One region of the Mixta hanseatica genome, then DNA from elsewhere that is predicted to be linked to it. Evidence: predicted binding sites of a transcription regulator. Region 1 holds the regulator's gene; each other region holds the start of a gene.
The links. The regulator CRP, encoded in region 1, controls carbon source genes, mostly activating them, when cyclic AMP is high. The targets are predictions, from matches to a motif close to ATGTGANNNNNNTCACAT.
Positions count from the first base shown of each region.

Region 2: mlc (sugar metabolism global transcriptional regulator Mlc) is a predicted target of CRP. The motif match lies at 2,175-2,192, and genes of this name have one in related genera.
Region 3: K6958_RS18415 (YjcB family protein) is a predicted target of CRP. The motif match lies at 6,377-6,394, and genes of this name have one in related genera.
Region 4: K6958_RS00600 (PTS mannitol transporter subunit IICBA) is a predicted target of CRP. The motif match lies at 5,207-5,224, and genes of this name have one in related genera.

Region 1 is NZ_CP082904.1:401,945-410,160, forward strand. Features, by position in the region: gene tsgA (MFS transporter TsgA) at 1-53, opposite strand, end outside; gene ppiA (peptidylprolyl isomerase A) at 328-900, shown strand; gene K6958_RS01795 (YhfG family protein) at 999-1,169, shown strand; gene K6958_RS01800 (putative adenosine monophosphate-protein transferase Fic) at 1,159-1,752, shown strand; gene K6958_RS01805 (aminodeoxychorismate synthase component II) at 1,793-2,380, shown strand; gene argD (bifunctional acetylornithine/succinyldiaminopimelate transaminase) at 2,470-3,693, shown strand; gene K6958_RS01815 (YccS/YhfK family putative transporter) at 3,724-5,799, opposite strand; gene crp (cAMP-activated global transcriptional regulator CRP) at 5,861-6,493, opposite strand; gene K6958_RS01825 (phosphoribulokinase) at 6,798-7,667, opposite strand; gene K6958_RS01830 (YheU family protein) at 7,791-8,012, opposite strand; gene K6958_RS01835 (hydrolase) at 8,016-8,216, opposite strand, start outside.
Region 2 is NZ_CP082904.1:2,109,982-2,118,197, forward strand. Features, by position in the region: gene K6958_RS10245 (MFS transporter) at 1-1,135, opposite strand, end outside; gene K6958_RS10250 (LysR family transcriptional regulator) at 1,257-2,147, shown strand; gene mlc (sugar metabolism global transcriptional regulator Mlc) at 2,286-3,503, shown strand; gene bioD (dethiobiotin synthase) at 3,635-4,318, shown strand; gene osmV (osmoprotectant ABC transporter ATP-binding protein OsmV) at 4,401-5,537, opposite strand; gene osmW (osmoprotectant ABC transporter permease OsmW) at 5,537-6,184, opposite strand; gene K6958_RS10275 (glycine betaine ABC transporter substrate-binding protein) at 6,195-7,091, opposite strand; gene osmY (osmoprotectant ABC transporter permease OsmY) at 7,116-7,829, opposite strand; gene K6958_RS10285 (hypothetical protein) at 7,824-8,003, shown strand; gene K6958_RS10290 (MDR family MFS transporter) at 8,211-8,216, shown strand, end outside.
Region 3 is NZ_CP082904.1:3,866,762-3,874,977, forward strand. Features, by position in the region: gene K6958_RS18385 (Na+/H+ antiporter) at 1-1,111, opposite strand, end outside; gene K6958_RS18390 (NCS2 family permease) at 1,322-2,671, opposite strand; gene K6958_RS18395 (glutathione S-transferase family protein) at 2,938-3,606, opposite strand; gene soxR (redox-sensitive transcriptional activator SoxR) at 3,648-4,115, opposite strand; gene soxS (superoxide response transcriptional regulator SoxS) at 4,204-4,632, shown strand; gene dgcN (diguanylate cyclase DgcN/YfiN) at 4,674-5,954, opposite strand; gene K6958_RS18415 (YjcB family protein) at 6,497-6,778, shown strand; gene K6958_RS18420 (ATP-grasp fold amidoligase family protein) at 6,845-7,807, opposite strand; gene K6958_RS18425 (oligosaccharide flippase family protein) at 7,815-8,216, opposite strand, start outside.
Region 4 is NZ_CP082904.1:123,800-132,015, reverse strand. Features, by position in the region: gene K6958_RS00615 (hypothetical protein) at 295-3,525, shown strand; gene K6958_RS00610 (HTH-type transcriptional regulator) at 3,575-3,871, opposite strand; gene K6958_RS00605 (DUF3053 domain-containing protein) at 4,288-5,004, shown strand; gene K6958_RS00600 (PTS mannitol transporter subunit IICBA) at 5,484-7,403, shown strand; gene mtlD (mannitol-1-phosphate 5-dehydrogenase) at 7,472-8,216, shown strand, end outside.

The DNA.
Region 1 (8,216 bases):
GCATAGGAAAAGAAACTGATCCACGTCAGTCCAATGCGGTTACGATTAGTCATAGTTGGGGAAACCTTGAGCCAAAGGGCCTGGCTGAAGCAGCGCAGGAGTCGTCGACGGGAGTGTAAAGAAATTTCAGTCACGATCAAACTAACGATGAAATCACTTTCATTCATTTCACCAATAATGTGATTTAAATCACCCTTTACTGCTCTGACGTTAACGTTTGCCTACGACGTGAGTTTACGTAAATAAAGGTAAAACGCTGGCTCTTGTATGGCAGGCTATTTACAATCAATTTCGTTTAGATTTTGTGGCCTCAGTAAGGAACTATTCATGGTGAAACGTACTTTGACAGCGGTCGCGGCACTTTTGGCGCTGTCCACTTTTTCTGCCTCTACATTCGCTGCGCAGGGCGATACGCACGTCCTCCTGACCACTTCAGCCGGTAATATCGAGCTTGAACTGAACAACCAGAAAGCGCCGGTCTCAGTTAAGAACTTTGTCGATTATGTTAACAACGGTTTCTATAACAATACGACTTTTCATCGTGTGATCCCGGGCTTTATGATTCAGGGCGGCGGCTTCCTGACGGATATGCAGCAGAAACCCACCAACGCGCCGATTAAAAACGAAGCGGACAACGGCTTGCGTAATACCCGCGGCACCATTTCGATGGCGCGTACCGCGGAAAAAGACAGCGCCACCAGCCAGTTCTTTATTAACGTTGCCGACAACGCCTTCCTCGATCACGGACAGCGTGATTTTGGCTATGCCGTATTTGGTAAAGTGGTAAAAGGCATGGACGTAGCCGACAAAATTTCTCAGGTGCCGACTAAAAATATCGGGCCTTATCAAAATGTTCCCAGCAAGCCGGTGGTTATCCTTTCCGCCAAAGTCCTGCCGTAATTTTCTTGCCGTCGCATCTGCGGCGGCACGCCAGCCTTCCTGCAGAGCGCTAATTTGCTGCTTATACTTAGGTCACTCTTTCTTTGACCGGAGGCAGTATGCCAACAAAACTGACCGAAAAGCAGAAAGCCACCTTATGGCAGCGGCGGCGCAACGCTAATTTTCTGGCCAGTAGCAAACTGGAAGGCTTATCTTTTGCGGAAGTGACGCTGGATGCTGAGCAGGCCGAACAGCGCTTAGAAGCATTACGGAGGCAATATGGCGGCTAACGCAATGAACGGGCGCGATCCCTACTACTGGCAAAACGACGATGTGCTGCGTAACCGTCTCGATTTGCATGATGCCGCTCAGTTGCAAAAAGCGGAAGCGGCATTTACCTCGCTGCGGGCAGCGACCATCGAACTGGGGCCGCGCAACCTGGGCTTTCCTTATCTGTGCGCCATTCATCGTACGCTGTTCCAGGATCTTTATGACTGGGCTGGCGAGATCCGCGAAATCGATCTCTACCTCGGCAATACGCCGTTTTGCCACTTTGAATATATCGAGAAAGAGGGCAACGCCCTGATGGACGCGCTTGAGGAAGAAAACGGCCTGGCCGATCTCCCTTTTGAGCAATTTGTGGCAAGGCTGGCGCACTATTATTGCGAAATCAATATGCTGCATCCGTTCCGCGATGGCAACGGCCGCGCTCAGCGTCTGTTTTTTGAACAGTTAATTATTCATGCAGGATATGACATTGACTGGAGTAAGACAGAACGCGAAGCCTGGTTGCGGGCGAACGAAGAGAGCGTGAATGGTGATTTGCAGGGGCTGACCGATATCTTTAGCAACGTAGTGAGCGAGCCGAAGTAAGCGCGTAGAATAGCGGCGTTTTAGTCAGCCCGGAGTAAAAATGCTGCTGCTTATTGATAACTACGACTCTTTTACCTGGAACCTATACCAGTATTTCTGCGAGTTGGGAGCGGAAGTACTGGTGCGCCGCAACGATGAGATTACACTGGCGGAGATGGAGGCGCTGCCGCTAACGCATCTGGTGATCTCTCCTGGGCCCTGTACGCCCGATAAATCAGGCATCTCTCTGGAGGCTATCCGCACCTTTGCCGGACGGCTGCCGCTGCTCGGCGTTTGCCTGGGGCATCAGGCGCTGGCGCAGGTATTCGGCGCGCGTGTTATCCGGGCGCGTCAGGTTATGCACGGTAAAACTTCCGCCGTTGCTCATCAGCAGCGTGGCGTATTCGCCGGACTGGCGCAGCCGCTGACCGTCACGCGTTATCACTCGTTGATTGTGGAAAAAGAGACGCTGCCAGCCTGCCTGGAAGTGACCGCCTGGAGCCTGCGCGACGGTCAGCCGGATGAAATCATGGGGTTACGACATAAAACGCTGGATGTGGAAGGCGTGCAGTTCCATCCGGAAAGCATCCTGAGTCAGCAGGGGCATCAGCTACTGGCTAATTTCCTGCGCCGCCGGCCGGGCGCTTAATACCTTCGCATAATTCCGTTTGACTTATTATGCATATTTTATGATTATTTTTTCACAGATGGCTAACGTAAAATTAAATGAGGTAGCGAATGGCAGCGGAAAAAATGGCGGTTACGCGGGAAACCTTCGACAAAGTGATATTGCCTGTTTATGCACCAGCGCAGTTTGTGCCGGTTAAAGGCAAAGGCAGCCGGGTATGGGATCAGCAGGGCAAGGAATATATCGATTTTACCGCCGGGATCGCCGTAACCGCGCTGGGCCATTGCCATCCGGCACTGGTGGAAGCGCTAAAAACTCAGGGGGAAATGCTGTGGCATACCAGCAACGTTTTCACCAACGAGCCCGCGCTGCGCCTTGCCAGCAAGCTGATTGACGCCACTTTCGCCGAACGGGTGTTTTTCGCTAACTCCGGCGCCGAAGCCAACGAGGCCGCATTTAAGCTGGCGCGTTATTATGCCGCCACGCGCCACAGCCCGTATAAAAGCAAAATCATCGCCTTCCATAACGCTTTCCATGGCCGCACGCTGTTTACCGTATCGGTCGGCGGACAGCCGAAATATTCCGATGGCTTTGGCCCGAAGCCGGCCGATATTGTCCACGTTCCCTTTAACGATCTTGCAGCGGTGAAGGCGGTGATTGACGATCACACCTGCGCCATCGTGGTCGAGCCGATTCAGGGCGAAGGCGGCGTAGTGCCGGCAACCCAGGAATTTATGCAGGGGCTGCGCCAGCTATGCGATCAACATCAGGCGCTGCTGGTGCTGGATGAGGTACAGAGCGGAATGGGACGCAGCGGTAAGCTGTTTGCCTATCAGCATTACGGCGTGCAGCCCGATATCCTGACCTCGGCGAAAGCATTAGGCGGCGGCTTTCCGATTAGCGCCATGCTGACTACCAACGAGATCGCCTCGGCGATGGCGCCGGGCGTCCACGGCACTACCTATGGCGGTAATCCGCTGGCCTGCGCCGTGGCGGAAGCAGCGTTGGATACGATCAATACGCCATGGGTACTGGACGGCATTGAACAGCGGCGTCAACGTTTTGTTGAGGCGCTGGAAGCGATTAACGCCAAACTGGATCTGTTCAGCGAAATTCGCGGTAAGGGATTGCTGATCGGGGCGGAGCTTCAGCCGCAGCATAAGGGCAAAGCGCGCGATATTCTTAACGCCGCTGCGGCCGAAGGGCTGATGATTTTAACTGCGGGCAGCGATGTGCTGCGCTTTGCGCCTTCGCTGGTTATTCCGCTGGCGGATATTGGCGAGGGTATGGCGCGTCTGGCCAGGGCCGCCGATAAGGTGTTGAATCCGGCCTGATTCAGGGGCGCGCCCGCGGCAAGGGCGCGCTTATCTTTTCCGTAGGCGGCGCACCAGCCATTTGCCATGGTGCGGCCGCTGGCTCCATGCCAGTGACGAAATAGTATGCATCACGGAAAGGTGCTCAAGGATACGCTTTACGTGGCGCTCCATAATGGTTGTCGGCCCTTCCTGATTGTCTGATTGCGCTTCCAGAATATTGGTCTGCTGGCCAGGTCCGTCGTAGGCCAGCCGCTGCTGGCAGCGCTGCAGCGCAATTTCGCACGATTGCAGATAGCTTTGCGCCAGCGTAGGAGGCAGCATGGTGTGCTCGCGCGCCAGAATGGTCATCGCGTTAATATGCTCAACAATAAACTGGCTGTGCGTGACCCAAAGTTTCATATCCTTCAGATATCGCGTATTAAAGGCGGGTTCCTGCATCGCCTGACTCAGGGAATTAAACAGCGCGTTGTGCGCCTGATTCACCCGTACCCGCTGCCAGGCCAGCTTCTGCGGCGACGCCTCATTTCCCAGCAGCATTTGTAACGCTTCCTGATAGGCTTCCAGTGCATCATGCGCATTCTGCCGCAATAGCCCGCTTTGCCATTGCGGCCATAGCCAGACCATGCCGCCAAAAGCGATGCAACACCCCATCAGCGTATCCATCAGGCGCGGCAGCAGAAAATGCGCGCCGTTCAGCGACAGCAGCTGCAGTGAATAGACGCCGGTAAGGGTAAAACCGATGGTCGCCCAGCCATAATATTTACGGATAAACAGATAGCTGACCAGAGTAATCGCCAACATGATCACCAGCACTAATGACTCCGGCACCGCAAAGTGCAGCGCTGCCGCGGCAATAATCAACCCGGCCAGCGTACCGAGCGCTCGGTGTTGGATACGCACGCGCGTGGCGCTGTAGCCGTTCTGGCTGACAAACATAATCGTCATTAAAATCCACCACGGCTTCGGCACGTTAAAGGTTAGCGCCAGCACGCTGCCGAACACCAGCATCACCGCAAAGCGTGCCGCGGTACGCAGGGCAGAGGATTTCAGTGACAGATAGCTGCGCAGGGCGGGAAGCAGCGGCAGCTGACGCTGGCGATCGGCCATCAGGTCGCGTCGATAGAGCGGACGTTGAGTACGCAGCACACGGGCGATGCGGCTGAAATGGTAATAACAGAAGTGGCCGACCGGATTTTCCGGATGCTGACGCGCAATTTTTTCCAGACCCAGCAGCGGCTTTTCCATTGTGAAACGTGACGGCAGCCGATGATAAAGCAGGTCGTCCGCCAGTTCGCGCAGCCGTGCGGCAATAGTTTGTGCATTCCAGCGGATCACCGCTTCCGCATGGCTTTGCTCTACCAGCTTTTGTACTTCCTGCGGCTGATGCAGGCTGACAGCGATATGCTCCTGCAGATCGAGCGCGACCTGAAACGCACGCATCAGATGGCGATGGCTGTGATCGCGGTTGGCGGCCAGCATATGCATTTGCTGATAACAGGTATTAATCAGATCGACGGCTTTTTGCTGACGCGCCAGCAGCGGCGGCAGCGCTTTTTCCGGATCGGTAAGCTGCGTTAGCAGGGTATATTTCGCTTCGCAGTAATCCGCCAGTTCGTGGTACAGCAGGCTGAGCGTTTCGCGCATAGGCTGCTCTTTCCACAGCCGGAACCAGAACCAGTTAAACAGCCCATACCAGAAGGTGCCGCCGATATAGAGCAGCGGCGGTCCCCAGATGGGCATATTGCCCACCAGACCGAGGGTAAAAATGGCGGCAATCAATGAAGCGGGCAGCAGGCGGGCATGAAGCGGACCGATTTCCCCGGTCACGCCCAGTACTAACGCCATGGCGAACAGCGTAACGGGTAGCGGCACCTGCTGTAACGATAGCCATTGAAGCAGGAAACTGCTAAAAGCAAACAGCGCACCGCCAACGATAAGGCGCTTAAAGAAACGCCGATGCGGCGTATCCAGACCGGCAATATTGCAGCAGGCGGGAACCAGCGAGAAGAGTAGCCCTTTTTGTAAATCGCCCAGCAACCAGCCAAAGGCTACCGGTAAACAGAGCACCAGCGTTTGACGCAGCGCGTAGTTCACTTCGGGATGGTAAATAATTCTCCGCCACATACTACATCACCAAAATAGACACGGCGTGATGCCAGGCATCACGCCGTGTCTTCAGCGTAGCTTAACGGGTGCCGTAAACGACAATCGTTTTACCGTGCGCGGAGATCAGATTTTGATCTTCCAGCATTTTCAGAATACGACCTACCGTCTCGCGTGAGCAGCCAACGATCTGGCCGATCTCCTGACGGGTAATCTTGATTTGCATCCCGTCCGGGTGCGTCATCGCATCCGGCTGTTTGGCAAGGTTAAGCAGCGTTTGGGCAATGCGGCCGGTAACGTCAAGGAAAGCTAAATTGCCTACTTTCTCTGAAGTTACCTGTAGGCGACGCGCCATCTGTGAAGAGAGACGCATCAAAATGTCAGGATTCACCTGAATCAGCTGACGGAATTTTTTGTACGAAATTTCGGCTACTTCACAGGCGGTTTTCGCTCGTACCCATGCACTACGTTCCTGGCCTTCTTCAAACAGGCCAAGCTCGCCAATGAAATCACCCTGGTTAAGATAGGAAAGGATCATCTCTTTGCCTTCTTCATCCTTGATCAGTACCGCAACCGCACCTTTTACGATGTAATAGAGCGTCTCGGCCTTTTCACCCTGATGAATCAACGTGCTTTTTGATGGATATTTGTGAATATGGCAATGTGACAGGAACCATTCGAGTGTAGGGTCTGTTTGCGGTTTGCCGAGAACCATTCGCTATTATCCTCTGTTGTAATCGTGCCCTAAATACAGGGGGCAGTTTTCCCTGTCAGGCGTTGAAATCTTCAAGCGTTTCCTGCTGGAAATTATGCAGGCAACTGCGAGGCTTAAGGGCGTGCAGTCGTCCCGTTCTCGTTTCATCGAACGAAAATATTACAGCTTTGTTTGTAGCACAGCTTTATCTTACTGTCTCCTGTTGTCTCGCTTCAGCTTGTGCTGAATCGGACAATTGCCGTTTAGCTGTTGAAAGCCCAGGCAGGCAATTCGCTTACTTATCTGAAGACAGAGAATAGGCAGATTATTCGATTTTTTTGCCTTCAATCAGGCGTTTCACTAACGGCAGCATAATCAATTCCATTGCCAGCCCCATTTTCCCGCCGGGCACCACCAACGTATTGATATGTGAAATAAACGAACCCTGCAGCATCGCCAGAAGATAGGGGAAATCAATATCTTCCAGGCCGCGGAAATGGATTACTACAAAGCTTTCATCCAGCGAGGGGATCGCGCGCGCGGCAAAGGGATTCGACGTGTCCACGGTGGGCACGCGCTGAAAGTTGAGATGGGTGCGGGAAAATTGCGGCGTGATGTAGTTAATATAATCTTCCATTGAGCGCACCACCGAATCCATTACCGCTTCGCGTGAGTGGCCGCGTTCGCTGGTATCGCGTACCAGTTTTTGAATCCACTCCAGATTGACGATAGGCACCACGCCAACCAGCAAATCCACCTTTTCCGCCACGTTATGCTGTGGCGTGACGACGCCGCCGTGCAACCCTTCATAAAACAGGATATCCGTGGGTTCCGGCAGCGGCTGCCACGGCGTAAAGGTGCCGGGCACCTGATTCCACGGCACCGCTTCGTCATAGGTATGCAGATATTTACGCGACTGGCCGCGGCCGCTTTCGCCATATTCAACAAAGGTCTGTTCCAGCAGGCCGAAGTCGTTGGCCTCCGGTCCGAAGTAGCTGATGTGCCGGCCCAGATCGCGCGCCTTGCGGATCGCCATATCCATTTCCGGGCGCGTATAGCGATGGAAACTGTCACCTTCCAGCTCGGCAGCGTGCAGGTTAAGCTGCTGAAAAATTTTACGAAAGGCAAGACTGGTGGTGGTGGTTCCCGCTCCGCTGGAGCCGGTCACCGCGATAATCGGATGTCTGGCTGACATAAATACTCTCTGGGTAAAATCGGGCGATGAGCATTGTTAACACGTTTCGGCCTGCAGTGTCATTACCGTGCGCGCCCGTCACCACCTGTTAATGTGACAGGCCGCACAGAGCGAGCCGCAGCGCTATTCGCCGCGAAACTGCCCGCGCGGCATAATGTTTACCGTTTCATGCAGCTCCGACCAGACCAGCACGGCTTCGCCGCTTTTCAGCTGGCGACGGACATCTTCCACCTTTTCCGCCAGCGAACGTTCCTGCTCGCCATAGTCGGTGCCCTCGCGCAGCACGAAAGCTTCAATCAGGTTATCCAGGGTTTCCGGAGAGAGATCTTGCCAGGGAATAATCACAGCTTAGTTATCCAGATAAGGTGATAGCCATTGCGGAATACGCTGCTCCAGCCACATTTGCGGACGGCGCAACGTCCCGCCGACAAAACCGACATGGCCGCCATATTCCGTCAGTTGATATTCAATGTTAGCAGGTAACCGCGTTAGATCGGGAATCACCTCATCGGTCATAAATGGATCGTCCTTAGCGTGAATAATTAACAG
Region 2 (8,216 bases), 1.7 Mb from region 1:
GCCAAAATAGGCCGCCCAGCGTACCGGCTACGCTGGAGCCCGCATAGTAGCTAAACAGATAGAGTGATGAGGCCTGGCCTTTAGCACGCCGCGCGCGTGGGCCAATCCAGCCGCTGGCGACAGAGTGGGCAGCAAAAAATCCGGCGGTAAACAGCACCATCCCGGGGAAAATCAGCCACAGCGAATTGAACAGAGTGATAAGTAGGCCGCTCAGCATCAATGCAGTAGAGAACAGCAGCACGGGTCCGCGCCCAAAGCGTGCCGTCATCGCGCCAGCTTTCGGCGAACTCCATGAGCCGGTCAGGTAAACGACTGATAGCAGGCCGACCACCGCCTGGCTGAGAAACCAGGGCGCGCTCAGCAGGCGGTAGCCAATATAGTTAAACAGCGTAACGAACGCGCCCATTAGCAGAAACCCTTCCGCAAACAGCAGCGGTAAACCACGATCGCGCCAATGCAGACGAAAGTTAATCATCAGGCTGCGGGGTTTTAACGAAGCAGGGCGGAAATGACGCGACGCGGGCAGGATTTTCCAAAACATCAGAGCCGAGGCCAGCGCAAAACAACCGATAAAAGCCACCGCCACGCGCCAGGAGCTGAAGTCGGTAATCACGCCGCTTAGCAGGCGGCCGCTCATGCCGCCTATCGAGTTACCGCTAATATAGAGGCCCATCGAAAAGGCGATAACGCTGGGATGGATTTCTTCGCTCAGATAGGTCATACCCACCGCGGCTACGCCGCTCAGCGATAAGCCAATCAGGGCGCGCATAATCAGGATGCCGTGCCAGCTGGTCATGGCGGCGGAAATCAGCGTACAGATCGCTGCCAGCAGTAGCGCAATAACCATGACCGGCTTGCGGCCTACCGCATCGGAAAGCGGGCCGGTAACCAACAGTCCCAGCGCCATAAGCGCGGTTGAAACAGAGAGCGAAATGCTGCTTGCCGCGGGCGAGACGCCAAACTCCTGCGAAAGCACCGGCAGAATAGGCTGAACGCAATAGAGCAGAGCGAAAGTGGCCAGCCCGGCTGAAAACAGCGCCAGCGTTACGCGCATAAATTGCGGCGTACCGCGTTTGATATAAAGGTGTTTATTTACAACAGCGGGCGAGACGCGCTGAGCTTTGTCGGCGGGCAACGTCGCGCTCTGGGATAAGCGTTCCACAACGGTTCCTTATTTAAACATCAACCGTTTAATTGTGATTCGGTCAGATTATACTGTCTAATATATTAATTATCTGAATTGATACTTATAGAATATGAATATCGAGCTGCGTCATTTACGCTATTTTATCGCCGTGGCAGAAGAGCTGCATTTTGGCCGCGCGGCGCTGCGGCTGAATATCTCTCAGCCGCCGTTAAGCCAGCAAATTCAGCTGCTGGAGCAGCAGATTGGCGCCCGTTTGCTGGCGCGAACGAATCGCAGCGTCCAGCTGACGGCGGCTGGACGTCAGTTTTTGCAGGATGCGCGCGCTATTTTACTGGATGTTGACCAGGCGGCCAGCCGCGCCGCACGTTTACATCAGGGAGAAGAGGGGGAAATACGCATCGGTTTCACCTCATCGGCGCCTTTTATCGCCGTCGTTTCTGACGCGCTGTTTACCTTTCGTCAACGTTTTCCGCAGGTACATATCCAGATGCAAGAGATGAACACCCGCCAACAGCTGGCGCCGATCGGTGACGGCCGGCTGGATCTTGGTGTGATGCGCAACACGCCGCTGCCCGATACGCTCGCCTGGCAACTGTTGCTGCGTGAACCGCTATGTTGCGTAGTACATCATGCGCATCCTCTGGCGAGCCGGCAAAGCGTTTCAGTGACCGCGCTACGCAATGAACCTTTTGTTTTTTTCGATGCGCAAAGCGGCACCGCGCTGTATGGCGAAACCATGGCGCTGCTGCATCGTTATCACATCCAGCCATTAATTACGCAGGAAGTGGGCGAGGCGATGACCATTCTTGGGCTGGTCGCCACCGGGTTGGGAATTTCTATTCTGCCGGCTTCTTTCCGCCGCGCGCAGCTGACCGGCGTGGTGTGGCTACCGCTGGAAGAGAAAGATGCGCGTTCGGAAATGTGGTTAGTCTGGTCAAAACAGCGGGAAATGACGGCGGTAATGGCGCAGATGAAAGCGCTGTTACTGCGCGAAGAGTAAGCGTTATCGTAACGAAAAACGTTGTTTTTGTGCAGTAAATCACATATCGAATCAAATAGTTGACGCCCATTAATATCTCATCCACCATAGCCTGAGCAGGTTTATTTTGAAGCGCGAAAATAAGTGGGAGCAGGGGGAGTGATTGCGGACAGTCAACCTGGTCATATTGACCAGATCAAGCAGACAAACGCTGGGGCTGTATATCGCCTGATCGACCAATTTGGCCCGATATCGCGTATTGAGCTTTCCCGGCGGGCCCAGCTGGCGCCGGCCAGTATTACCAAAATCGTGCGTGAAATGCTGGAAGCGCATCTGGTACAGGAAACGGAGTATCAGGAGCCGGGGAGCCGTGGCCGGCCGGCGGTCGGACTGATTCTGGATACCGTTGCCTGGCACTATTTGGGGGTGCGTATCGGCAACGGTGAAATCACGCTGGCGCTGCGCGATCTTAGCAGCGCGCTGGTGACCGAAGAGACTCGCCCGCTACCGGTGCAAAGCGATACGCCACTGCTAAACCGCATTATCCTCGAAGTCGACCAGTTTTTTATCCGCCATCAGCGCCAGCTTGAGCGCCTGACCGCCATAGCCATTACTTTGCCCGGTATTATCCATACCGGTAAAGGGATGGTGCACCGCATGCCATTTTATCACGTCGCTGATATGCCGCTCGGGCCTGAGCTTTCTGCCCATACCGGCCTGCCGGTTTATATTCAGCATGATGTCTGCGCCTGGACCATCGCTGAGTCGCTGTTTGGCGCCTCACGCGGCGCCAGTGATGTTATCCAAATTGTGATTGATGATAATGTCGGCGCGGGCGTGATCACCGGCGGACGTCTGCTGCATAACAGCCGTAGCTCGCTGGTCGAGATTGGGCATACCCAGGTGGATGCGTACGGCAAGCAGTGCTATTGCGGCAATCATGGTTGTCTGGAGACGGTGGCCAGCATCGGCAGTATTCTGGAACTGGCTTCCCAGCGTATGCAAACTTCGCTCAGCTCGATTCTGCATCATCAGGCGTTAACGGTTGAATCCCTGTGTGATGCGGCGCTGAATGGCGATCCGCTGGCGCGCGATATCATTACCGGTATCGGCAACAGCGTTGGGCGTATTCTGGCCATTATGGTCAACCTGTTTAACCCGGAAAAGATCCTGATTGGCTCACCGCTTAATCGCGCCGCCGAGGTGCTTTATCCGGCGATCGGCGCATCAATCCGCCAGCAGGCGCTGCCGGCCTATAGTGCGGATATCCATGTTGAACCCACAGAATTTCCTAACGTTGGCACCATGCCTGGCGCGGCGCTGGTCAAAAACGCCCTGTACAACGGCGAACTGCTGATAAAACTGTTGCAGGGCTAATCTAATATCAGTTATCACTAAAAAATTGCGCTAACGCAAGCCCTGCAAAAGCGCGATTTCCTACACTGTGCAACACAAACCGATGATTAAAGTTTAACTATTTCAGGCCGTCAGCCTGCCGGAGTGTTGCTATGCTGAGTCGTCTTTTCGTTACCGGTACGGATACTGCCGTCGGTAAAACAGTTATTACCCGTGCCCTGATGCAAAAGCTGGCGGAGACGCATCCGGCCGTAGTGGGGTATAAACCGGTAGCAAAAAGCAGCCAGATGACGGCGGACGGGCTGCGTAATAAAGATGCGTTGATATTGCATCGCGCCTCCACGCTTGATGTGCCTTATGAAGCGATCAATCCCGTGACGCTGCTGGAGGATGAGATCAGCACGCATCGCGGCGAAACGATTAACTACGCGCGCCTGAGCAGCGGCCTGCAGTTGTTAGAGGCGCAGGCGGACGTGGTGGTGGTTGAGGGAACCGGCGGCTGGCGTAGCCTGATGAACGATCTACGCCCGTTATCTGACTGGGTTATCCAGGAACAACTGCCGGTGGTATTGGTGGTCGGCATAAAGCTGGGCTGCATTAGCCATGCCTTACTAACCGCGCAGGCAATTATTAACGACGGCCTGCCGCTGATGGGTTGGGTAGCGAACCGAATCAATCCGGGGCTGGCGCACTACGCAGAAATTATTGACGTGCTGCAAGAGAAGATCCCGGCGCCGCTGTTAGGCGAGCTGCCTTATTTACCCCGCGCCGAAGAGCGCGAACTGGCGGGCTATATCGACCTGTCGGCGCTCTCCTTGCCGCAGGCGGTGGCCTGAGTCTCAGGCAGCGAAAGGCAGGGCGTTCCAACAGCAACGTCCTGCGCAGTGGCATTAACGCGCCCTGCGGCGCGTATTTCCTTTAGCGGCTGAGCGCGCGCCGCGTACGGCCTGAGCTGAGATAATCCGCAATATAGTCCTGCGAAATTTCGCCGCTGTAGCGGCCATCTTCATCCACAATCGGCATCCACACCAGGTTATGTTCATAAAGCTTCGACAGCACCACGCGCAGATTCTCTTCCGCCTTGCCGGTTACGGTAAAGCTGTGCAGCTTCTCTTCGCAACAGCCGCTGGCACCGCGCGCTTCACGCCGTTTCACAAATCCCAGCGGGCGGTCATCGTTATCCACTACGGTAATGGAGCGCATATCGTTATCATCCATGATGACAAACGCTTCCGACAACGGCGTGGCGCGTTTAACGGTGAAAGTTTGCTGTTGATCGGTTACGTCGCCCGCCTGCACTAACAGCAGACGCTTCAGGGTACGATCCTGACCAACAAAAGAGCCGACAAATTCATTGGCTGGTTTCGCCAACAGTTCATCTGGCGTGGCGCACTGCACAATTTTTCCCTGACCGAAAACGGCGATACGATCGCCCAGCTTTAACGCCTCATCGATATCGTGACTGACCAGCATTACGGTTTTCTTTAACTGGCGCTGCATTTCCAGGAATTCGTTTTGAATCGACTCGCGGTTAATCGGATCGACCGCGCCGAAAGGCTCGTCCATCAGCAGAACCGGCGGATCTGCCGCCAGGGCGCGGATAACGCCGATGCGCTGCTGCTGCCCGCCGGACATTTCTTTTGGATAGCGGTGTAAAAACTTATGCGGATCGAGGGCCACCATGCTCATCAGTTCACTGGCGCGCTCGCGGCAACGTTTTTTATCCCAGCCCAGCATCCGCGGCACGACGGTGATATTTTCTTCAATCGTCATATTGGGGAACAGGCCGATCTGCTGAATCACATAGCCGATATTGCGGCGCAGGGTAACGGTATCCTGAGTGCTGGTATCTTCACCGTTAATGGTAATTTTGCCGCTGGTCGCCGGGATCAGGCGGTTAATCATCTTCAGCGTGGTGGTTTTGCCACAGCCGGACGGCCCAAGCAGCACGCACATTTCCCCAGCTGGCACATGCAGGCTGACATTATCTACTGCGTTAAGCGTGGTGCCATTCTTTTGAGTGAAGGTTTTAGTCAGGTTTTCCAGTTTTATCATTATCGAATCCCCTTCGGTGTCAGCGCCAGCTGCAGCCGATGCAGCAGCCAGTCAAGAATAATTGCCAAAAGGCAGATCAGCAGCGCGCCGGCGATCAGCATACGAATATCGCTGCCGCTGATGCCATCCAACAGCAGCAGGCCAAGACCTCCAGCGCCGATGACCGCCGCGATGGCCATCACGCCGACATTCATCACTACCGCCGTACGAATGCCGCCGAAAATTACCGGCAGAGCCAGCGGGATTTCCACCCAGCGCAGACGCTGCCAAAAGGTCATGCCGATACCGCGGCCCGCTTCGCGCAGACCGGGCGGTATGCTTTCCAGCGCGGTATGGGTATTGCGTACAATAGGCAACAGAGAATAGAGAAATACTGCCGTAATCGCCGGCACCACGCCGATGCCCTGGCCGATCAGCGAAAAAAGCGGGATCATCAGGCCAAACAGCGCAATTGAGGGAATGGTCAGCACAATGGTCGCCACGCCCAGCACCGGGGTTGCCAGCCATTTAAAGCGTACAATCAAGATGCCCAGCGGCACGCCGGCCAGAATGGCGCAACCGACCGCCACCAGCACCAACCACAGATGTTGCCAGGTGAGGGCGACGAGGTGAGGCCAGTTGCCGATCATATAGTGAATCGTATCCATTAGCGTCTCCTTACAGCATGCCTTTAGACTGCAGGAAATCGCGGGCGACCTGCTGCGGTGATTGATGATCAATATCGACGCGTTTATTCAGTTCGGTAATGACATCATCGGTGATCAGCGCGGAAAGCTGATTAAGTGCCTCCGCCAGGCCCGGGTTCGCTTCCAGCACCTCTTTACGCACCAGCGGCGTCACGTTATAGCTGGGGAAGAAATGTTTATCATCCTCCAGAATTTTCAGATCGAAGCCTTTCACCCGGCCGTCAGTAGTGTAAACCAGCCCGGCATCGACAAAGCCGTCGCGAATGGCGTTATACACCAGGCCGGGATCCATCTGCCGGATTTGCGGACGATCGAGCGTTAATCCATAAAGTTTTTGTAACGGCTTCAGGCCATCGGAGCGGCCGGCGAACTCCAAATCCAGACCCAGCATCCAGTTATGCTTCGGGTCCTGTTTACGGATCTGCTCGATGCGCGCCACCAGCTGGGAAACGGTGGCGATATGCTCTTTTTCGGCCCGTTCACGCTGCATGGCAAAGGCGTAGGTGTTGTTCATCGGCGCTGGATGTAGCCAGACCAGCCCCAGCTTGCCATCCAGTCGCTTTACCGTTTGATAAGCTTCTTCCGAGGTCATCCGGGTAGTTATATGGTTAAAGATAATCAGCGAAGAGCCGGTATATTCCCAGGTCATATCGATCTGCTTGTTCAGCATGGCGTTACGTCCGATCGATACCGGGATATTGGTTTTTGGGATCACCTCGAAGCCTTTCTTATTCAGCCACAGGGTGGTCATCGCCGATAAAATATGCTGCTCGGTAAAGTCTTTAGTGGCCATGGTAATCGGCGCGGCCTGAGCATGGGTAAGGCAGAGTAACAGCATCGCCAGCAGCATGCCCAGCACGCGCGTCATTTTAGCAATAGTCATAAGGCTCCTTTACAACGCGTGTGGGCTTAACCAGCGACCCAGGGCCGCCAGCAGCATATCCAGAATCAGCGCAAACAGCGCCGTCGCCACCGCGCCTAAAATCAGGACGGGAAAGTCGTTGAGGTAAATACCGGGGAAGATCAGCTCGCCATAGCTGCTGGCACCAATCAGGAACGCCAGCGGAGCGGTGCCAACGTTAATCGCCATGGCGATACGGATCCCGGAAAGGATCACCGGCCAGGCGTTCGGTAGCTCGACCTGGCGCAGCCGCTGCCATTTAGTCATGCCGATGCCGTTGGCGGCTTCCAGCAGCGATTCCGGCACGCCAATCAATCCGGCATAGGTGTTGCGTACAATGGGCAGCAGAGAAGCAAGAAACAGGGCGATAATCGCCGGGCGGTCGCCAATACCGATTACCACCATCGCCAGCGCCAGTACCGCCAATGGCGGCAGCGTGTTGCCGACGTTAAAGATCTGCATAATATATTCCGCCCAGCGGCGCATATAAGGACGGCTTAGTAAAATACCGCTGGGGATCCCGACCAGCAGGGCGAACAGCATAGACCAGCCCACCAGCCAGAGATGTTGCCTGCCAAGGTAAATTAAATCGACCTGGCGCGCTTTAATCACCTCAAGACCGACACCGTAAATCAACAGCGCAGCCACCAGCGCTATTACCAGTAGCGCCAGAAGTGTTCGCTTAATCGCGGGGGAAACATGCATGAACAAGGTTCTCCTGGGGATGACCTGAAGCGCATCCTGAAAGATGCCTCAATTGTTATATTAATCCGTGGGCTTCACGCCGAGAGAGGCAGCCTCCCGTCAGCGCAGCCGGACGATAAAGATAAAGTGCTGATTTTTACGCCTTTATCAGCAAAAACAAACGCGGCGCCTTAAAGCTATAGCAGCGCTCAGGCAGGTTCGCCAGTTTTAGCGGCTAAATCAGCGGGATAGTTTTTCGGCTGCGGCGCCCGCAGCGGGCATGGGTAGCCGTTTCCGCGCCGCAGATATCAATAGCGGCCTTTACGTGACGCTGTCACAAAAAGGATTACGCGCTGCGTTACGCGGTGGGCTACGCTTAGTGCATTAACAGGAAGGGATAACATGTCA
Region 3 (8,216 bases), 840 kb from region 1:
CGCGCACCCCTGCCACGGAGGCGATCAATAGCTCACGTGAGCTGTAGCTGCTGAACTCCATCGGCTTTTTGCTCAGGAAACGTTTACTGATCCGCTGCATGGTCCACAGCCAGCTAAAGCGTACCAGCATCAGCGCGGCGTAAATCAGCAGAATGTCGGTAAACAGCATCCACAGCTCAACATTAGGATCGGCGTTGGCTTCGGTAATGGAGGTTTCCAGAATCCCCGGCAGCTGCAGGCCCAGCATCAGGAACACCATGCCGTTAAACACGAACTCCAGCATCTGCCAGACGCTGTTAGCACGCAGACGCATTGCCAGCGGCGCACGGCGCATAATGCCGGAGCGGGTGATCATCATGCCGGCCGCTACTGCCGCCAGGATGCCCGATACGCCCAGGTGTTCCGCAATCAGATAGGAAGCGAACGGCAGCAGCAGCAGCAGTACGGTTTGCGTGGCGGGATCGTCACCGCTCAGACGACTGAACAGACGCAGCGACTTACCAAACAGCCAGCAGACCGCAGCACCTGCCAGCAGACCGCCAATCGCTACTTTCAAAAATTCCACCGTTGCGCCGGAAACGGTAAAGACCATCGTTCCCATCGCCACCGCGACGGCAAACTTCAGCGAAACCAGGCCGGATGCGTCATTCATCAACGCTTCGCCCTGTAGTATCGACATAATCTTTTTGGGAATACGCCCTTCGCCCACAATGCCGGAGAGTGCGACGGCATCGGTAGGCGACAGCACCGCCGCCAGCGCAAAGGCCGGCACCAGCGGAATGCCCGGCACCATCCAGTAGATCAGATAGCCAATACCCACTACCGTAATCAGTACCAGCACTAAGGCCAGTCCCATGATTTCCCGGCCATGATGCAGAAATTCATTAACCGGTGTTTTCCAGCCGTCGGCAAACAGCAACGGCGGAATAAACAGCACCAGAAACAGTTCCGGATCGAAATCCACATGCAGGCCAAAGGTTGGCCATGCCAACAGCGCACCGGCGGCGATTTGCACCAGCGGCAGAGGGATCTGGAACGGAATAATACGGGCAGCGACGCCGGAGAGCGACACCACCAGAGTCATAATGAGAATAGTAAAAAAGATTTCCATGCTTTCCTTATAGCCTCTTCCAACAGGCGTATGTGAATCGATTACCCTGAGGGGGTTCCCCTGTAGCAGTGTAAAACAAAACGTTAAACCTGTTAAAAACAAGGCGTGCGATCGCTACGCTTCAGGATATTTCTCTGTAGATGAAATAAATCAGAGGGAGTTTGATGGAAAGGTAGAGAAAAGCGCGGCCCTGGGGCCGCGCCAGAATCATCAGAGCGCCCAGCCTCCGGCATAGAACGCCACCAGAGCGATAGCGATAATCACGGTGCCGATATTCAGCCGACGCCATTCGCCAGCGAACACTCGGCCAATCACCAGCGAACCGAAGCCCAGCATAATGCCGGTGACGATATTGCAGGTCAGTACGATAAAGACCGCCGTCAGCAGACCGGACATCGCATCGACAAAGTCATTAAAGTCGATTTTCGCCACGTTGCTTAACATCAGCAGGCCAACATACATCAGCGCCGGTGCCGTGGCGTAGGCGGGAACCAGATAAGCCAGCGGCGACATAAACAGGATCAACAGAAACAGCAGACCGACCACGATTGCCGTCAGGCCGGTCTTGCCGCCTGCCGCCGTTCCCGTCGCCGATTCGATATAAACCGCTGCGGGCGATGCGCCGACTAAACCGGCAAAAATGCTGCTGACCGAGTCGGTGGTTAACGCTTTACCGCCGCTGATAATCTGACCCTCTTTATCCAGCAGGTTAGCCTGCCCGGCCACGGCGCGGATAGTACCGGTCGCGTCGAATACTGCCGTCATCACCAGCGCCAGCACGCTCGGCAGCACCGCCGCCTGCAGCGCGCCGCCGATATCCAGGCTGAACAGCAGCGACTCGCCGTTGGCATCGCGCAGGCTGGGCATGGCAAATAAACCTTTAAAGCTAACGGCCGGATCCACCGCCAGGCCGATCAGGGAAATAGCAATAATCGTTAGCAAGATGCCGCCCGGCACGCGACGTTTTTCCAGACCAAAAATGGCTGCCAGGCCGATCAGCGACATGATAACCGGGAAAGAGGTAAAGTGGCCCAACGCCACCGGCAGGCCAGGAGCCGGGTTTTTCACCACCAGGCCGACACCATCCGCGGCGATGAGCAGTAAAAACAGGCCAATGCCGACGCCGGTGCCGTGCGCCACGCCCATCGGCAGATTACGCAGGATCCAGGCGCGAATGCCGGTGGCGGAGATCAGGGTAAACAGCACGCCCATCAGGAAAACCGCGCCCAGCGCAACCGGAATGCTGATTTGCTGTCCCAGCACCAGGCTAAAGGCGGTAAAAGCAGTCAGGGAGATAGCGCAGCCGATAGCCATCGGCAGGTTTGCCCACAGCCCCATAATAATGGAACCGAAGCTGGCGACCAGACAGGTGGAAACAAAAACCGCCGCGGGAGGAAAGCCCGCCTTGCCCAGCATTCCCGGCACCACGATCACGGAATAGACCATCGCCAGGAAGGTGGTTAAACCCGCCAGGATCTCCTGACGCACACTGCTGCCACGCGCAGAAATTTGGAACCAGCCGTCAAGCGAGCGACGCGCGGGTTGTGTTGGAGTCGACATGAAAACCTCATTATTTTTGGATAACAGCCTGCGCGGCGAGCAGAGCGCACCGTTTTTTAATGTCCCTGGATAAATGCTGGCGTTGAAATGAACAGCCGACGCCAGTTAAAAAAGCAAACGATTACTTCGCCGCGCAAATGAGGCCGCAACAGCGGCCTGTAAAAAGGCAAACGATTATCCTGCCTTTGCAGGCATATTTTCAACTGCTATATCTACCCGAACCAGGATAATTCGCAGGAAGAGAGTTTCACGCCGCGTGCAGGCGGCTATTCCGCCGCCAGGTTGAGCTCGCCGCCCTGCTGAATGGCGCGCTGCCAGGCGGGACGACGCATAATATTATCCAGCCAGGCCTGCGTGGCTGGCATATTATCCAACCCGCCACGCGCCGCCAGGCCCTGAATGGGAAAGCTCATTTGAAAATCAGCCAGCGTAAGCCGCTGACCGGCAAACCAGGGATGGCCGGTTAAATGCTGCTCGATAAACTGACGATGCGTGGCCAGTTGCTTATCAATAAAGCCCTTACGCACGCCGTTGCCGAACGCCGCGCCGACGGGACGCAACAGCCAGGGCACCGGCGGCTTGCCCATCCGGCTAAAGATCAGGCGCATCACTACCAGCGGCATCAGCGAGCCTTCCGCATAGTGCAGCCAGTAACGGCTCTGTAGCTTTTCCTCTTCAGTCTGCGGCGTCAACAGCTGCTGGCTATCGTAGCGCTCAGCCAGATATTCCAGAATCGCGCCCGATTCCGCCACCACGCGGTCGCCGTCGCTAATCACCGGCGCTTTTCCCAAGGGGTGCACCTTTTTCAGCGCCTCCGGGGCCAGCATCGTCGCCTGACGCTGATAGCGGCGAATTTCATAGGGCAGTTCCAGCTCTTCAAGTAGCCAAAGGATCCGCTGCGAACGGGAGTTATTCAGATGATGGACAACGATCATGACGGATTCCTGTGGTTAAGCGCCAGCCTCCAGTATAGCGGCTACTCTTCCTCGCGCTGCGGATCGAGCAGGATCGCGCCGGTGCCTTTTTCCGCCAACCGGTCGCCGGGGTTACGCAACGGGCAGTCACGCATCGATAAACAGCCGCAGCCGATGCAGCCGTCCAGATCGTCACGCAGATGCGTTAAGGTTTCGATCCGTTTTGTTAGCTCGGTGCGCCATTGATCGGTCAACTCCTGCCACGCTTTAGGCGAAATACGCTTATCGGTCGGCATATGCGACAGGCTTTCGCTGACCGTCGCCAGCGGAATACCGATGCGCTGAGCAATTTTAATAATCGCCACGCGGCGCAGCACATCACGACTGTAGCGCCGCTGGTTGCCGCCATTGCGCGTGCTGGCGATCAGCCCTTTCGCTTCATAAAAATGCAGCGCGGAAACCGCTACCCCGCTACGTTTCGCCACTTCGCCTGGCGTCAGCACCGGTTTTGGATAACTGTTTTTTTTCATTTTGCGCTTTACCTCAAGTTAACTTGAGGAATTATACTCCCACCTCATTAACCCGCAACGCGTAAAATCTCATCAGAAGGACTTAGTCATGATGCATAACGACATTATTCATTCTCTGACTGACTGGATTGATCAGAACTTAGATAAAAATTTGTCCATCGATGAAGTCGCTGCCAAAGCAGGCTACTCTAAATGGCATCTGCAACGTATGTTCCGTACCGTCACGAAACAGACGTTGGGTAGCTATATTCGTGAACGTCGGCTAACGCTGGCGGCGGAAGCCCTCACTCTGACCCAGCGTCCAGTGTTTGATATTGCGATGCAGTATGGTTTTGACTCGCAGCAGACTTTTTCTCGTGTATTCCGCCGTCAGTTTTCACAAACGCCCACGGCCTATCGCCACAGTATGCGCCGCCAGAGCGCGCTGCGTCAGCGTTCCGCTAATTATGCTCGTAACGACGTTATCGGCAGCTATGCCCAGCGTACTACCGGCATTTGCTGCCCGGTCAGCGGTTAAAGCCTTGTCAGACATGGCCCGACGCGCCTGCCGGGCCAGCGTTACGCTAAGTCAACCTGCGGATGGCTTTGCAGCAACGGCGACAGATACCATCCGCCGCCCAGCGCTTTGATGTGATACATGGCGGCATCCGCCTGCGCCAGCAAGCCTTCCGCCGATCGCGCATTTTTCCCCATGGCGGCGCCAATACTCAACGACCAAACAATCGGCTCGCCTTCTGGCAAGATCAACGGGTTTTCCATGCTGGCCATCAGATGCTGCACGACGCTGGCTATCTGTTTTGGCTCCGTAATATTACGTAGCAGGATAGCAAATTCATCGCCGCCGAGACGCGCCACCATATCCGTTTTTCTTACCTGCGCGCGCAGCCGCTGGGCAGTGGCGGTAATAATGGCGTCACCTGCCGCGTGGCCCCAGGTATCATTGATCTGTTTAAAGCGATCGCCATCAATAAACAGCAGCGCCAGCCCCTGCCGCTGGGCCGTATCAGCAAAAGCCTGAGTGAGCGCCTCTTCAAAGGCGATACGGTTCGGTAAGCCGGTCAGGCTGTCATGACTGGCCTGGTGCGCCAGATTATCATGTTCACGTTTCATATGACTTTGCCATTCATCCAGTTCGGCCAGCAAACAATTAAAGTCATGGCTGAGCGCATGCAGCTCGGCGATTTCCGCAGCGGGAACCCGCTGACCAAAGGCGCGACGCTGCCGTACATCCTGCGTGACCGCGGTAATACTTTGCAGCGCCTGAATCACACCGGCATGCATCCGCCGCGACAACAAGGAAGCCAGCGTAGCCGTCGTCAGCAGGCTGGCCGCCAGCCAGGCGAGGGTTTTGTAGATATACTGGGTTACCTGACTCACGCTACCGATAAGCCAGATCTGCCCTACTTCTTTCCCGTCGTGGGTGACCGGCATACTTATCGGCTGCGGGAAAAACCAGCGCGCAATCAGGCGATCCAGGCTGCTTTGCCGCGCACGTGAGGCGGTATGCCAACTGGCCAATAACCTTCCCTCTCCGTCATACACCCGTCCGTTGGCTAAACAGCCACGTTCGCCAATTTCCGCTAACGCGGCGCGAACAATTTCGCCATCGCCTTTAATCACCGCCGACTCCACCGTATAGCTTAACGTCGAAGCCAGCAGCGCCAGGTTATTTTCCGCGTAGTTACGTAGCGCGATTAACGAGAGCGTGGATAGCGAGATCCCGGAAATCGACATTGAAATGACAATAATAATCAGATGGATACGCTGCAGCGATTGACGCAGCGTAGGACGCACGGTTAACGCGTCAGCATCGGTAAGATCAAGATGAGGTTTAATCACATCATCCTCCGAAACCGAGGGCGTTTAACCATGCGCAGGACTGCAGACGATGCCTGAGACAGAGGTCAGCAGCAGAGAGCAACCGGATCATAAATAAAGTCCTGAATAGTAGGGGCAGACGCAGCGCTGGCTACATGCGTATCACGGGCGCAGTAAGCGCTAACACCCATGCGCCGGAAAATCCTGACTCAATGTCGCCGGCGGCACAATGTCGCTAACGGTCAGATTCATCCCAAAGCCCACGCATAATCAAAATAAAACATAATAATCAATGATTTACTTTAAGTTTCATCCTGTTATTACTTGTCTGATTAGGACTCATCCTGGCGCGGCGTTTGATACAAATCTGCGGTTAATTTTTCACAGCTAAAGGCGTTTTCACTGGTGTAAATTTTGTTCAAATTTTAAAAACCAGTGATATAATGTGACCCAAGTCACACTTTAGTGCTGCACATTAATGACCGGTAAAGGCTCCCTGACATCTTTATCGCCGTCTTTTTCTTCCAGGCGTCAGGGTTGATAAGAAACAGAGGTTGCATGTTATGGCTACGCTTACCGCCAGCCTTGTTGTAATGCGTTGGGAATTGCTGAGCGCCGTACTGATGTTTTTCGCCAGCACGTTTAAAACAAAATGTCGTCAAACCAGCCATCCGGTAATGGCCTTTGTTTTTAGCGGAATTGGTGTCGGCCTGACCTGCTGGTTTGTCGCCGGGCTGTTAGGCATGTCGTTCAGTATGGAAAATATCAATAACTTCCTGAACATCACCAAAGACGCATTTATTAATATCATGAGCCAGACGCCGCCAGAATGGCCGATGCCCTGATGCTTGTCTGTTAAAAAAGCGAGCTGCCCGGCTCGCTTTTTTTATTATTAACCCAACCGAATGCCGTTATACTTTTTTCAGCATCACCGGCAGCGTGACGTCGGTGACATCGACATCTGACGAACCAACAGGCGTCGGCGGCGTGATATGATCCTGCAGCCACATTTCACCCATCATACGATTCAGACCACGATCGAGACCGGTCACCAGCCCAGCGCCTGGGGTAAAGGTTAATTCGCCGAAAAATACCTGCTCTTCATGGATATACCAGTCGACACGAACGTAATCGAAATCTTTCGCCAGCGTCTTACTCAACGCTAATACGTGCTCCAATTTCGGCATCACCGCATTAAGATCGAGACCGGTATCGCGAATTTTGTACCAGGCTTCGTTCAGGTTATTAACATAGAAGTTCATTGATAACGCAGGATTGCTGCGGTTATAAATGACCTGCAACACATATTCAAATGTCCCGTCCTTTTTATTGAACATGTGGAACTTATAATCGATCGGCGCGCTTTTCCCATCGCCAATATATTTTTCTACCAGAATGCGCGGTTTAATGTAGCGGTAATGAATTTCACGCGCTTCTTCGGAAAAGTCTTTACGCAGCCATTCCTGGCAGCGATTAATAATCAGCTGCTTTTGCAGGCTGTCCGGCTCTTCTAGCAGAATCTCTACCATGTTAGAGCCATGATTAGGCTTCACTACCGTGTTCTTCAGGCCTGGCAAGCTCAACAGCGTCGTCGGATCGCTGGTCTCATGTACCAACGGAATCAGATACTCTTCGCCAATCGCATCAGCAATATAGTCGCGTACCGTGAACTTATCGGAAAGCCTGCCGTAACGGGCGTAGTCGCCGTTAACGAACTTACGATACAGAACCTTCTCATTAAACAGTTTAGGTTCACGGATATTGGGTAGTCTTTTAAATTTACGAAAATAGTGAATGCGGTCCTGGTATGCCCACGGCATTTTCTTAACAAAATAGAGAACGCTTCTTCTTAATTCATCTTTAAACTTAGACATTTTAACCTCATTTGTAAGTTTTGTAGTTGAGTGAGGAAACGTGGATCTTGTGTATGACGCCATGTTTGAAGAAGTAATTCATTACGGTCAGGGACAGAACTTCCGTGATTAAAACGCTCCAGGCTGCGCCAACCAGGCCGAAGCTGGTAATTAATAACCAAGCTAAGGGCACACTGATTAACATCAGACAGAGGATTTTCTTCAACAGATAATTAAAACCTCCTTCTTTGACCATATAACGATATGCGACCGTCCCCATTGACGAAAAGCAGGTTGCTAACGACAACAACGTAATGAGACTTCCCGATTGTGTGTAATCTTCCCCATACAGGGTAATAATGATCTTCTCACCGTAGAGGGATACGATAAGCAGCATCAATAGCGATATAACCATCACATAACCATTCAG
Region 4 (8,216 bases), 280 kb from region 1:
GAACCCTGCTGCGGAAGGGTTTTTTATCGTCTTTATTACCTGCTGCTTATGGTAAGGAAAATCTGTTATTTGCGTTGCGTTGGCAACGCCAGCAGTGACTGAAGGGACAGGTTTATTCTGGCTAAAAAAACAACCATGAACCCTTTATCGCTCAGTTTATAAACGGATTTACTTGTTAATAAAACAGGCGATGACAACGGCAACAGGCGGTTAAAACCCCGTGCTTATCAATCTGCGCTTGATTACATCTGATATCGCTCGTCCTCCCTCTCCCCTACATACGAGACCATAATCATGAGCAAAAAACATTACGGCTGCGGGCAAGGCGGGGTTAAAACCCCTGCGCTGACTATCCATCCTCTGTTTGACGACGGCTTTATTGCTAACATGCCCTCTGCCTATTACGCTATCGCGGCGCTGTCCGGCACCGCACGCAATGTGGAAAGCGGCAACTACGTTCAGGCCACCCTTAACGGCAAAACGTATCAGGGGCTGGTGGATAAGAACGGCGAATGGAGCATTCCCCTGCCGCCGTCAGCGATTACCAGCCTGATTCACTATGATCCCGATGTTTCGCACGATCTGGTGGTTAGCGTCACTAACGACCACGGCAAGTCCACCGAGCAAACCCGTAAAGTATCGGTTTTGGATATGTCTGATGGCCGCGAGGCAGGTATCGCTATCAGCCCGATTGCCGGGAACGATGAAGTGATCGGCCGGGAAAAGATGCATGGCCAGGTGATCTCCGGCCTGACGGAGCGGGTGGCGGAAGGCGATATGGTCACCATCACGCTGGAAGGAAGAAGCTGGCAGGTGCCGGTTGATGCCAACGGCGCATGGAGCAGCGTGCTGACGCCGGAAATGCTGAAAGGCCTGACGCCCGGCGAGCATACCCTTTCCGTCACCGCGCCAGGCATTTATGGCGACAGCTACAGCGGCGATGAACGCACCTTTACCGTCACCAAAGAGAAAGGCACCTCTTATGCAGCAGAAATCAGCGTCAACGGCATTTCCGGCGATGATTTGCTGACCGCCGTTGAGCAGCAAAGCAGTCTGATCGTTAGCGGCACCACGGAAAATGTGGCGAGCGGTAAAGAGGTCTGGGTGCAGCTGGGCAGCGAAATTTATGCCGCAACGGTAAAGAACAACCACTGGCAGACAGAGATCCCCGCCAGCGCGCTCTCCGCGCTGCATAACGGCCCCGCCACGCTGATCGCCTGGGTTAAAGATCTGCATGAAACCGCCACGACGGTACGTGGATTCATTGTTGGCGAATCGCTGACCGCACCCTACATTACGCTTGATGCGCCTTACAACAGTTTTTACGACGGCAACCTCGAACAGTGGGCGATGTTAACAGAAGTCTTTTCCGGCAACGTCACCAATGTCGCAGCAGGCAGCTATCTGAATATCACTTTTGGCGAGCTGCACTATCAGGCGCGGGTCGATGAAAACGGCGAATGGCGACTACCCGTTGCGCCTCACGATCTGCTGTCACAGTCAGGCGGCGACATACCGCTGGTGCTAAGCATTACCAATGAACAGGGCGAAACCACTGAATTAAGCAAAACCATCTATTACAACGGTTTTGATATCGGCGGCGAGGCGAGAGTAATCATTAATCCCATCTCCGGCGATAACATCATTAACGCCCGCGAAAAACAGACTGAGCTGGTGATTAGCGGCGATAGCCTGAACGTGCCTGGCGGACAAACTGTCGAGTTACGTTTCCCCGAGGCGCTGCCCGGCTACGCTTTTTTCGCCAGCGTGGATCAAAACGGCGAATGGCGCCTTTCACTCTCTCCCGATCAGCTGAACGCTTTACCGGCGGGTTGGGTACGTGTCGAAGTTACGGTACCGGGCGATGACCAGTGGAGCAACCCCAACAGCTTCCCGTTAACCAGCGAGCGCTGGGTGACCGTTGAGTCTGGCAATAGCACCGAAAACGTGGCCTCGCTGACCATCGATTCACTGGAAGATTATGGTCGCCTGACGCTGGATCAGCTCAATGGCCTGACGGTGAGCGGCAGCGCCACTAACGTGGCTGACGGCAGTGAAGTCTGGCTACAGGCTGGCGACTGGGCCTGGACTGGCGAAGTGCATCAGGGGCAATGGCAGGTAACAATTCCGGCGGATAAGGTGCCTGATTTAGCGACGGGCAGCGCGATTTTTGAGGCCACGGTGCGCAATAACGCCAATGGTGACAGCGCCGGCGACACGGTACTGATTAATCTCGATCCGGCGGTGCCGCCTGACGGCCCCTATGTGCGGCTCGATCCGATCTGGGGTGACGATCAGATTACCCGCACAGACAGCTTAGCGCCGGACTATCTGGTTACCGGCACCTTTACCGGCAATGACTGGAGCAACATTAGCGTAACGCTGAACGGCAAAAGCTACCGCGCGCAGGTCACTAACGGCAGCTGGATGGCCTGGATCCCGGATCAGGATATCCGCGCCCTGCCCGATGGCGAAGTTCCACTAAAGGTACAGTGGGGCGAGTTAAGCGACAGCAGCACCCTGACGCTGAATACCGATACCGATGCGCCATTATTTGGTGCCACCCTGGATACGGTTGACGGGCAAAACCTGATCACCTCTTTCGAGGTTTATGACAACGGTATGACCCTTAGCGGTGGCGTACTGGATGCCAGCGTCGCGCCTTTAGGCACGCGCGTCGATATTGAGTTTCACAATAAACATTATCAAACCACGCTGGCGGGCGATGCCGCGAATCCACGCTGGAGTCTGACCATTCCCGCTGAAGATATGCGCGCACTGAACAGTTACGATTCGCAAATCGTTCGCGTTACGCTGGGCGAGGCGGGGCAGCACAATGTGGTGAACGCCCGCAATCTGGAATTTACCGAGGATGAAGGCAGCAGAGCCTATACTCCGCAAATGCTGATAAACCCGCTGGGCGACAACATTATCGACCAGAGCGAAGTGGACAGCGTGCAGGTGCTCAGCGGCACCAGCCTTTATTTTTGGACCGGCCAGCAGGTTGTGGTTACCCTGGATAATTTACGCTGGGAAACCACTACCGACAGCAGCGGTCACTGGAAAATCGCTATTCCTGCCGGTACGTTGGCAGGCATTACCGACGGCGAGCATCTATTACAGGCAGGCATCTATTTTAACGATCCCGATAGCGGCGAATGGTCCATTGCCAGTGAAACCTCACTGACCTTCGATACCGGTCCGACATTGATGGTTGCCAGCGTCGACAGCCAAGGCAATGTCGCCCCTACAGAGCAGGATGTTTATCTGGCCTCTTCAGACGATGAAACGCCGCCGTTCCAGCTGGCCGATCTGGGGTTAAGCGGTGGGCAAGAGGCGCTCGCCGCGCTGCTGGTACCCTCGGAGAGTACCGATAGCACGGCGCTGACGATGTCGACACCTGCCCTGCCAGCGGCAACTGGCGATCTCTGGACAGCAGCAGAGCGGACACAGCTTGATACCACGCTGTATGCCGCGCCAAATCCACCTCATCTGGAGGATCTGCTGCTTCATCAGCCCGTTTAATGGCCATAAAAAACCCGCCAGATGGCGGGTTTTTTTCATGCTGTGCAAATCAGTCCAGCAGTTGTCGACCCAGATAAGGATTCGAGTGCAACAGCTGCATAAGCTTTTGGGCACTGCCTGATGGGCGGGTGCGTCTCGCTTCCCAACTTCTCACCGAAGAGACGCTCACGCCCATCACGCGGGCAAATTCATCAATTTTCATACCGGTCATTTCGCGCAGACGTTGTGGTTCTGGTACGGAAACCGTTTTTTCTTGCTGCGCTAAAGGGGTACTGACGACATTCTGCGTTAATACAATTTGTTCAAGACTGCTAAGTAACTCAACCATGGGGTCTTTTACTTCCATAGCAAACTCCTAAAACTCACTTTGAACAACGTGAAGGAAAACAGAGATAAGAGCCTGAAGCCCAGGCTCAGAATGCCGGTTTGTTGCAGGGATGAAAGGGTCAGAACTGTGCAACATAAATCGGGAATTTAATTATTAGACGATTGGCGGCGTTTTGCCGCCCGTTTTTAGAATATTTTTTGATCTTGCTTCCAGCTTTTAATCTCGCCGCCAGCGGGCGCCTTATCTGGCGCGGATCCTGCTTAAAAATAGTCTGTCGCCAAAGAGAAGCGGCTAACTTCACGATTATTCGCGATTAATTCATTAATGCCCATATTCAGCCTAATCGCATTGATCTATGCTTTAGGCACCTTAAAAAGGCGGCGCAATGCGGTCTTATTAAACAGCAAGTTTGTTAATTTACAGGAGTAAACGCTATGGCGATCGGAGTTTCCCGCGTCTGGACGCGTCTGTGGCTGCCGCTGGCAGCGATGCTGGTCATCCTGCAGCTTACCGGCTGCGGCGATAAAGAAGGTGAGCAGCGTAAGGCCTTTAGTGACTTTTTACAGAATACCGTCATGCGCAGCGGCGAACATTTGCCTGCGTTGAGTGAGGATCAAAAACAGCGCTTTGGTAACTATGCCAGCGATTACGCCATCATTTACGGTTTTTCACAGCAGGTAAACAAGGCGGTGGATCAAGGTCTGCGCCCGGTAGTGGATGAGCTTTCCGCGCTGCGCGTGCCGCAGGATTATCTGACGCGTCGTGATGCGCTGCGCCAGGCAAGCGGTACGCTGAGCGTGCTGGCGCAACAGCTGCAAAATGCCAAAAATCAGGCCGACAGCAGCAAAGCCGCGCTGAAACAGCCGGACGATCTGAAGCCGATTTACGATCGGGCTTATACCCAGGTGGTAACTCAGCCCGCCGCTACGCTGCTGCCGCTGCTGCCAGCGCTGCAGTCGCTGAGTCAGGATGTCGTGCAGGCGGGCGATTATCTGCAACAGCAGGGCACCCGCGTTTCCTTTAATGATAACGGCGTACAGTTTCCGACACAGGAACAGGCCAGCCAGTACAACACGTTAATGAGCAACGTCTCAGCGAAAGCGCAGGCGCTGACCCAGGCGCAAAGCGCCATGCAGGGTGGTCGTCAATAAACTTTCAGCGGGCGCCTTGTCAACGGCGCCCGCTTTTCCCGCTATCTGTTGCCTTCCTTTTTTACCGCCCGCCTTTTGGTTATGGCATGCAGCTTTTCTTTCTCATGGTTTCGGGCCAGATGAAAGTGTGATCTGCGGCATTTTCATACAAAAGTTTATTGTGATATCCGTCACATTTCAGAAACAAACCCACCACAACAAAGCGTGATATATATCACATAAAACCGGAGAGGCATGCTCATAATTTCAGCATGAAACTTTTCCATAAGCGCTTTTATGTGATCACACTCACAAAAAAAGACCCTTTACCTCACCATAAAGCGTGATCTCTCTCACTTCAGGGAGCTTACTACGCAGCGTCATAAACGCGTGCTAGAGTCCGCCTGCATACAGTAATTCGACGGCACCCCGCCGAAGCGTCTTCACAAAATCACGCGCTCTCTTATTTGTCAGCGCGTAACAATAAGAGGTGTGTTTTTATGTCCTCATCAGTCAAGGTCAAGGTTCAAAGCTTTGGTCGTTTTTTGAGTAATATGGTGATGCCCAATATCGGTGCGTTTATCGCCTGGGGTATCATCACCGCGCTATTTATCCCTACCGGCTGGATGCCTAACGAAACGTTAGCCAAACTGGTCGGCCCTATGATTGCCTACCTGCTGCCGTTGCTGATCGGTTATACCGGTGGCCGTCTGGTGGGTGGCGATCGCGGCGGCGTTGTCGGCGCCATTACCACCATGGGCGTCATCGTCGGCGCCGATATGCCGATGTTCCTCGGTTCCATGATTGCCGGTCCGCTGGGCGGCTGGGCGATTAAAACCTTTGACCGCGCGGTAGACGGTAAGATTAAAAGCGGCTTCGAGATGTTGGTTAACAACTTCTCCGCCGGCATCATCGGCATGCTGCTGGCTATCCTGGCGTTCCTCGCCATTGGCCCGCTGGTGGAAGGTCTTTCGCATATTCTTGCCGCTGGCGTGAATATCATGGTGCAGAACAACCTGCTGCCGCTGACCTCTATCTTTGTTGAACCGGCGAAAATCCTGTTCCTGAATAATGCCATTAACCACGGTATCTTCTCGCCGCTGGGTATTCAGCAGGCCAGCGAGGCCGGGAAATCGATCTTCTTCCTGATCGAAGCGAACCCAGGCCCGGGCATGGGCGTGCTGGTGGCCTATATGTTCTTTGGCCGCGGCAATGCGAAACAGTCCGCGGGCGGCGCAGCCATTATTCACTTCCTCGGCGGCATTCATGAAATCTACTTCCCGTATGTGCTGATGGCGCCGCGCCTGCTGCTGGCAGTAATCCTCGGCGGTATGACTGGCGTCTTCACTCTGACGCTGCTGAACGGCGGCCTGGTTTCTCCGGCTTCCCCGGGTTCCATCCTTGCCGTGCTGGCGATGACGCCAAAAGGTGCCTACTTCGCTAACATCGCCGCCATTCTGGCTGCCTTTGCCGTCTCTTTTGTTGCCTCCGCGATTCTGCTGAAAACCAGCAAAGTAAAAGACGAAGAGGATATCGAAGCGGCAACACGTCGTATGCAGGATATGAAAGCGCAGTCTAAAGGTCAGGCGGGCGTGCCTGCCGCTGCGGCGATGAGCGGCGATCTGAGCCACGTACGTAAAATCATCGTTGCCTGCGACGCCGGTATGGGCTCCAGCGCCATGGGCGCAGGCGTGCTGCGTAAGAAAGTGCAGGATGCCGGGCTGACGCAAATTTCCGTCACCAATACCGCCATCAATGCCCTGCCGGGCGATGTGGACCTGGTGATTACTCACCGCGACCTGACTGAACGCGCTATGCGCCAGGCGCCGCACGCGCAGCATATTTCGCTGAATAACTTTCTCGACAGCGGTCTGTACAGCGATTTAACCACCCGCCTGGCAGAGGCGCAGCGCAGCGCCAGCCATCGTGAAAAGGTCAGCGCCGCCCTGAGCGACAGCTACGACAGCAGCAACGAGCATCTGTTTAAGCTGGGCGCCAGCAATGTTTTCCTTGGCCAGCAGGCTGCCAACAAAGAAGAGGCGATCCGCTTTGCCGGCGAGCAGTTGGTGAAAGGCGGTTATGTTGAGCCAGAATATGTCGACGCGATGCTGGAACGTGAGAAACTGACGCCAACCTATCTGGGCGAATCCATTGCGGTGCCGCACGGAACGGTGGAAGCGAAAGATCGCGTGCTGAAAACCGGCGTGGTGTTCTGCCAGTATCCGCAGGGCGTACGCTTTGGCGAAGAAGAAGATGATATCGCCCGTCTGGTGATCGGTATCGCCGCCCGTAACAACGAGCATATCCAGGTGATTACCAGCCTGACCAACGCGCTGGATGATGAAAGCGTGATTGAACGTCTGGCCAACACCACCAGCGTGCAGGAAGTGCTGGATCTGCTGACCGGTCAGCCCGCCTGATCTATCACTTACGTTGAGGGGCCAGTTAACGGCCCCTTACTTGATTCTTTTTTAAAGGTTTAGCAACGATGAAAGCATTACATTTCGGTGCCGGTAATATTGGTCGTGGTTTTATCGGCAAATTGCTGGCGGACGCCGGTATTGAACTGACCTTCGCCGATGTAAATCAGGCGGTACTGGACGCGCTGAATGCACGTCATCAGTATCCGGTGCATGTCGTCGGCGAACAGGCGCAGGTGGAAACAGTCACCGGCGTTAGCGCGGTGAACAGCACCAGCGATGAGGTGATCGCTCTGATTACTGAGGTTGATATCGTTACCACGGCGGTTGGTCCGCAGATTCTGGAGCGCATCGCTGGCAGCATCGCGCGCGGCCTGGCCAAACGCAGTGATAGCGCTAATTCCCGCCCGTTAAATATTATCGCCTGCGAAAACATGGTGCGCGGCACCAGCCAGCTGAAACAGCATGTGCTGGCCGCCCTGCCGGAACCTCTCCACGCCTGGGTGGAAGAGCACGTCGGCTTTGTCGATTCCGCCGTGGACCGTATCGTGCCGCCGAGCGAAGCGGGCAGCAGCGATCCGCTGGAGGTAACCGTTGAGACCTTTAGCGAATGGATTGTGGATAAAACCCAGTTCAAAGGCGAGCTACCGACGATCCCGGGCATGGAGCTTACCGATAACCTGATGGCGTTCGTGGAGCGTAAACTCTTTACCCTGAACACCGGCCACGCCATCACCGCCTATCTGGGCCAGCTGGCCGGCCATCAAACCATTCGCGACGCCATCCTCGATCCGGCGGTACGCGCAGTGGTAA